Ramlibacter pinisoli: one gene and its partner. Each later gene encodes a partner of the first gene's protein in a complex. Links are inferred from orthologs where the notes say so. Each region holds a gene or a part of one and is shown on either strand. Other genes may lie near its edges.

The links.
Region 2: the proteins of rodA (region 1) and mrdA are in contact, whole or in part, in a crystal structure (PDB 6PL5), measured with the Thermus thermophilus proteins. The link is inferred for Ramlibacter pinisoli from one-to-one orthologs. Residues at the interface, in WP_223903423.1 of Thermus thermophilus: Phe161, Val165, Phe168, Val169, Leu172, Pro198, Tyr199, Glu202, Tyr211, Arg212, Asp213, Gln220, Val221, Gln223, Ser224, Ile226, Ala227, Ile228, Gly229, Ser230, Gly266, Phe267, Val270, Leu274, Tyr277, Gly278, Leu281, Phe285, Leu289, Arg297; in WP_223903432.1 of Thermus thermophilus: Arg4, Ile5, His6, Leu8, Ala9, Phe12, Ala15, Leu16, Leu19, Gly20, Arg22, Ala23, Trp24, Leu26, Gln27, Val28, Tyr31, Tyr34, Leu36, Leu43, Thr45, Asp47, Lys156, Gln157, Gly158, Ser160, Val184, Leu201, Glu202.

What each region holds. Positions count from the first base shown.
Region 1 is NZ_WSEL01000009.1:1,865,522-1,868,752, forward strand. What follows is about bases 10-2,930. They hold rodA (rod shape-determining protein RodA), read right to left. Parts: upstream 2,087-2,930; coding sequence 932-2,086; downstream 10-931. Other genes in these bases: GON04_RS23305 (protein kinase domain-containing protein), read right to left, coding at 10-51; GON04_RS23310 (NAD(P)-dependent oxidoreductase), read right to left, coding at 48-935; GON04_RS23320 (response regulator), read left to right, coding at 2,185-2,856; GON04_RS23325 (alkaline phosphatase D family protein), read right to left, coding at 2,878-2,930. Outside these bases: more of GON04_RS23305, read right to left, coding at 1-9; more of GON04_RS23325, read right to left, coding at 2,931-3,231. UniProt on the Escherichia coli protein: Peptidoglycan polymerase that is essential for cell wall elongation. Also required for the maintenance of the rod cell shape. Functions probably in conjunction with the penicillin-binding protein 2 (mrdA).
Region 2 is NZ_WSEL01000006.1:151,446-154,695, forward strand. Bases 121-3,060 are described here. They hold mrdA (penicillin-binding protein 2), read left to right. Parts: upstream 121-513; coding sequence 514-2,607; downstream 2,608-3,060. Other genes in these bases: mreD (rod shape-determining protein MreD), read left to right, coding at 121-429; GON04_RS13855 (YheT family hydrolase), read right to left, coding at 2,629-3,060. Also shown: more of mreD, read left to right, coding at 1-120; more of GON04_RS13855, read right to left, coding at 3,061-3,250. UniProt on the Escherichia coli protein: Catalyzes cross-linking of the peptidoglycan cell wall. Responsible for the determination of the rod shape of the cell. Is probably required for lateral peptidoglycan synthesis and maintenance of the correct diameter during lateral and centripetal growth.

The DNA of each region.
Region 1 (3,231 bases):
CACGTTGCTGCGGATCGCATCGTCGTCCTCGACGACGAGGATGGTGGTCATGGCCCGTCCGCCGCCAGCAGCCGCAGGAGGGCGGCGTCGTCCAGGTCGGCCAGCCCGGCGCGGGCGGCGCGTTCGAACACGTCGCGCGCGGCGGCGCCCAGCGGTCCGTGGAAGCCGGCCGCCGAGGCGGATTCGACCGCCAGTCGGGTGTCCTTCTGCAGCAGGCTGACATGGGCGCGCGGAGCCCAGTCGCCCGCAAGCGCACGCCGCATCCGGTCCGAGCCGATCCAGCTCTGGCCGCTCGACTGCTCGATCACGTCGAGCGTGCGGGCCGGGTCCAGCCCCAACCGGCCTGCCATGGCGATGGCCTCGGCGGCGCCGACCAGGTTGATGCCGGCCAGCAGGTTGTTCACCAGCTTGGTCCGGGCGCCGTCGCCCGGGCGCGTGCCGACCCGGAACAACCTGTTGCTAAGTGCCTGCAACAAGGGCAGCACGCCGGCATGGGTGTCGTCGGAGCAGGCCACCATCAGGCTCATCGTGCCGTCGCGCGCGCGCGCCGGCCCCCCCGACATGGGCGCATCGACCGCGCGCAGGCCGCGTGCCGCGAGGGCGTCCGCCAGCCGTTCGGCATCGTGCGGGCCGATGGTCGGGCACAGGACCACCGGCGTGCCGGCTGCCAGCACGGCGGCCGCGCCGTCGGCGCCGAACAGGACCTCGTCGCACTGCCCGGCGTCGACCACGCACACGATCAGCCCCAGGCAGCCGGCCGCGGCCTCGGCCGCGCTGGCCGTCGGCTTCGCGCCCAGCGCCCGCAGGGCCGCCACCTTGGCCGGATCGAGGTCGCGCACGCGCACCGTCCAGCCGAGCGACAGCAACCGGGCGGCCATGGCGCCGCCCATGTTGCCGACGCCGACGACCGCGACGGTGCCGCCCGGGGCGGTCATGACTGCACGAGTCGCTTGGCCTTCGCGATCGACATCAGGATGCCCAGGCCCATGCCCAGCGTCACCATGGCGGTGCCGCCGTAGCTGATGAACGGGAGCGGCACGCCCACCACGGGAAGGATGCCGCTGACCATGCCCATGTTCACGAACGCATAGGTGAAGAAGATCATCGTGATCGCGCCGGCCAGCAGGCGCGAGAACAGCGTCGGGGCCTCCAGGGCAATGGCCAGCCCGCGCAGGACCAGGAAGATGAAGCCGCTGATCAGGCACAGGTTGCCCAGCAGGCCGAATTCCTCGGAAAAGGCGGCGAAGATGAAGTCGGTGGTGCGCTCCGGGATGAACTCCAGGTGGGTCTGGGTCCCCTGCATGAACCCCTTGCCGAACACCCCGCCCGAACCGATGGCGATCATCCCCTGGATGATGTGGAAGCCCTTGCCCAGCGGGTCCTTCGAGGGATCCAGCAGGGTGCAGATGCGCTGCTGCTGGTAGTCGTGCAGGACCGGCCAGCGCACGCCGTCGGCGCACAACTGGCCCTCGAAGATGACGATGAGCACCAGCGCCACCAGCCCGATGACCACCGGCGGCACGATCAGCTTCCAGGACAGGCCGGCAAAGAAGATCACGGCCACGCCGGCGGACAGCACCAGCAGGGACGTGCCCAGGTCGGGCTGCTTCATGATCAGACCCACGGGCACCAGCAGGATCAGCGCCGCCATCGCGTAGTCGAGCGGCCGCAGCTGGCCCTCGCGCTTCTGGAACCACCAGGCCAGCATCAGTGGCATCGCGATCTTCAGGATCTCGCTCGGCTGGATGACCACGCCCACGTTCACCCAGCGCCGCGCGCCCTTCTTGGTGATGCCGAACACGGCCACCGCGATCAGCAGGGCCACACCGATCGTGTACAGCGGCACCGCGAAGCTCATGAGCCGTTGGGGCGGCACCTGGGCGACCACGAACATGATGCTGGCCGCGATCAGCATGTTGCGGCCATGGTCGACGAAGCGGGTGCCGTGGTCAAAGCCCGACGAGTACATCGTCAGCAAACCGGCGCAGGCCAGCAGGAAGACGGCGAACGCCAAGGGGCCGTCGAAGCCCTGGAGCATGGGTGTGGCACGCTGCCACAGGGGCGGCTTCTCGAACACGGCTGACATGGGGCGCGATTATCCGCCCCGGTGCCGGCGATCATCCAAATGGCCGACCGCGGCGCCCGGAGGCGGGCAGCTAAGATGCCCCACCCCCCAGGCATCTCATGAATATCCTCGTAGTCGACGACCACCCGCTGTACCGCAGTGGTGTCGTGCACGCCCTGCATGCCACGCTGCCGGACCTGCAAGTCACCGAATCCGGCAACGTGCAGGGCGCCCTGGCCAAGCTCGACGAAGGCGGGCCGGTCGACCTCATGATCCTGGACCTGCAGATGCCCGGCTGCACCGGCCTCGATTCGCTGCGCACCGTCCGCGCCCACCGGCCCGACGTGCCGGTGCTGGTGCTGTCCGGCAACGAGAGCCCCACCGTCGTGCGCGAGTGCATCGACCTCGGCGCCTTCGGCTTCGTTCCCAAGTCAGCCCCCGGCGACATGCTGCCGGCGGCCCTCGGCCTGGTGCTGTCGGGCGGGGTGTTCCTGCCGCCCAGCAGCCTCAGCATCGGCGAACCCGCCAGCCGGGCCCAGAAGGACGCCTGGGACAAGCTGGGCGCCCGCCTGACCGAACGGCAGCGCCAGGTGCTGCTGGGCATCGTCCAGGGCAAGCCGAACAAGGTGATCGCGCGCGACCTGAACCTGTCCGACGCCACCATCAAGACGCACGTCTCGCACATCTTCGACGCCCTGGTGGTGTCCAACCGCACCGAGGCCGTCTATGCCCTGGCCCGGGCGGGCGTTGGCATCAACGAGCTCCAGGCCCAGATGCGGCCCGAGCACTGACCGCCTGCGGCGGCCCGCCGGTCACACGGCGGTGGGCAGCAGGCCGCGCCGCTCGGCCGCCTCTTGCGGCAGCAGCGGCATCCGGCACACGGACTCGAGCGCCTCGCCCCTCTCCCAGACCCACAGCTTGCGCTGGAATACCAGCCCCGGGCCCGCGTCGTCCCGGGTTACCGTGACCGTGCCCAGCCCGGATCCGCGCAGGAACTCCCCGCCCGGCAGGGTCCTCAGGACCAGCGGCGCCCGACCGGGCAGGTCGACCTGCTCGTCCAGGAACACCGTCCCGGGCGTGCTGTTCGCGTACGGCAGGGGGGCATAGAGCGGCGGCGCCACCACGGCATGGCCGACCACCTTGCCAGCGGATTCGAGCTGGGCGGC
Region 2 (3,250 bases), on another replicon or contig:
CTGCCGCTCGGCCGGGTGGCCTGGATGCCGGACCTGCTGGCGCTGACGCTGGTGTTCTGGGCCGTGCACCAGCCGCTGCGCATCGGCGTGGGCGCCGCATTCCTGTTCGGCATCGTCATGGACGTGCAGCAGGCCTCGCTGCTCGGCCAGCACGCCCTGGCCTACACGGCGCTCAGCTTCGGGGCCATCGCCATCCACCGCCGCCTGCTGTGGTTCACGGTCCCCTCGCAGGCGGTCCAGGTGCTGCCGCTGTTCGCCGCCGCCCATGCCATCGAGCTGGTGGTGCGCCTGGTCGCCGGCGGCGCGTTCCCGGGTGTCTCGTTCCTGCTCGCGCCCGTGATCGAAGCCCTCCTGTGGCCGGTGGTGAGCGTGCTGCTGCTGGCGCCCCAGCGCCGCGCGCCCGATCCGGACGAAAATCGGCCCCTCTGAGGTCGCACGTCCCGCGCCGGACGGTGGGCGTGGACAGGACCCGGATGCCGTCGACCACGCCGCCCACCGCACGCTGACCGCCCCATGACCGAACTGCGCAACGTCGAAGCCGATCTCTCGCGCTTTCGCACGCGGGTGCTGGCCGCCAGCCTGGTCGTGCTGGTGTGCTTCCTGCTGCTGGCCATGCGGCTGGTCTACCTGCAGGTGTACCGCCACGAGGACCTGAGCGAGCAGGCCGAGAACAACCGCACGGCGATCGTGCCCATCGTGCCCAACCGCGGGCTGATCCTGGACCGCAACGGCATCGTGCTGGCCACCAACTACTCGGCCTACACGCTGGAGATCACGCCCTCGCGGCTGACCGACACGCTGGAGCGCACGATCGAGGACCTGGGCCAGGTGATCGACATCACGGCGCGCGACAAGCGGCGCTTCCGCAAGCTGCTGGAGGAGTCCAAGGGCTTCGAGTCACTGCCCATCCGCACCAAGCTCACCGACGAGGAAGTGGCGAAGTTCGCCGCCCAGCGCTACCGCTATCCCGGCGTCGAGATCAAGGCCCGCCTGTTCCGCAACTATCCCTGGGGCGAGCTGGCCAGCCACGTGATCGGCTACATCGGCCGCATCAACCAGGCCGAGAAGAAGACGATGGAGGACTGGGACGACGAGGACCAAGCCAACTACCGCGGCACCGAATACATCGGCAAGCTGGGCGTGGAACACAGCTTCGAGCGCCAGCTGCACGGCCTGACCGGCGTCGAGCAGGTCGAGACCTCGGCCGGCGGGCGCGCCGTGCGCAAGCTGGCCAGCAGCCCCGCCACGCCCGGCAACACCGTCAAGCTGGGCCTGGACATCCGGCTGCAGAAGCTGGTGGAGGACCTGTACGGCAACCGGCGCGGCGCCCTGGTGGCGCTGGACCCGCGCACCGGCGAGATCCTGGCCTTCGTCTCCAAGCCCACCTTCGACCCCAACCTGTTCGTCGACGGCATCGACGTCGAGAACTGGCAGGCCCTGAACGAGTCGATCGACAAGCCGCTGCTCAACCGCGCGCTGCGCGGCACCTACCCGCCCGGCTCGACCTTCAAGCCCTTCATGGCGCTGGCCGCGCTGGAGACCGGCAAGCGCACCCCCAGCCAGGCCATCTCGGACCCGGGCTACTTCTGGTTCGGCAACCACAAGTTCCGCGACGACAAGGAAGGCGGGCACGGCATGGTCGACATGTACCGCTCGATCGTGCAGTCGTGCGACACCTACTACTACATGCTCGCCAACGACATGGGCGTGGACCTCATGCACGAGCAGATGTCGCACTTCGGCTTCGGTGAGATCACCGGCATCGACATCGCCGGCGAGTCGCGCGGGCTGCTGCCGTCCACCGAGTGGAAGCGCCGCGCCTACCGCAAGCCCGAACAGCAGAAGTGGTACGCCGGCGAGACCATCTCGCTGGGCATCGGGCAGGGCTACAACAACTTCACCATCCTGCAGATCGCCACCGCCACGGCCACGGTGGCCAACAACGGCGCTCGCATGAAGCCGCACCTGGTCAGCGAGGTGGTCGACCTCAGCACCCGGCAGTCGCAGAAGATCGCGCCCGAGCAGGTCGGCCAGCTCACGGCGCGGCCGGAGAACCTGGCCGTCATCCGCAAGGCCCTGGTGGGCGTGAACATCGAGGGGACCTCGGCGGCGGCGTTCCGCGGCGCCGCCTACACCAGCGGCGGCAAGACCGGCACGGCCCAGGTCATCACGATCGCGCAGAACCAGAAGTACAACGCCTCGCAGATGGACGAGCGCCACCGCGACCACGCCCTGTACATGGCCTATGCGCCGGCCGAGGAGCCGAAGATCGCGCTGGCCATGGTGGTCGAGAACGTCGGCTTCGGCGGCGCCAACGCGGCGCCGATCGCGCGCCGCGTGTTCGACTACTGGCTGCAGGGCCTGTACCCGAGCGAGGAAGACATGGCGGCGGTGCAGAAGGGCCAGGCCACCACGCCGGTCGGCAAGCCGCGCAACGCCGCCGACATCGCCTGGCCGGGCGCCCAGGCCGCCACGGCCAGCGGCCCGGTGGCGGCCGCTTCGGTGCCTGCCGGCCCCGCCAGTGCGCCGTCCGCACCTGCTGCCACCGCGGCCGCAGCCGTCGCCCTGCCGGCCGCCAGCGCGGTGCCGGTGCGCGCCCGCCGCTAGCGCTGCTGCCGCCGCCGCGCCTCAGGGCGAAGCGGCCGCCGGGCGCCCCAGGCTGCGCAGCAGCCACGCCGTCACCGCGCGCGGCATCCACTGCACGTGCGAGGGCCAGGGTCCGGCCGGGAAGCCGACATGGCCGCCCTGCGCCGGCCGCCACTGCGTGACCCAGGCACCGTGCGCGTGCAGCGGCGGCAGGCTGGCGGCCGGCACGAACGGATCGTTGGCCGCGTTGAGCAGCAGCGCCGGGATGCGGATGCCCGGCAGGTACGGCTTGGCCGAGGCCCGGGCGTAGTAGTCGTCGGCGTCGCGGAAGCCGTGCAGCGGCGCGGTGAACACGTTGTCGAAGGCGTACAGGTCACGCGCGGCGCGCAGGGCCTGCGCATCGAACAGGCCGGGGTGCTGGCCGAGCTTGCGCAGCGCCTTGGGGCGCATGGTGCGCAGGAACATGCTGGTGTAGACGAGGCGGTTGAAGCCGCGCCCGATCGCCACCGCGCCGGCCGCCAGGTCGAGCGGCGAGCACACCGCCGCCACCGCGCCGGCCAGCCGCACCGCCTGCTCGCCGGCCTCGCCGGCCCAGCGCATCAGCGCATTGCCGCCCAGCGAGACACCCACGGCCAGCAGCGGCCCGGCGTGCCGGCCGCGCAGG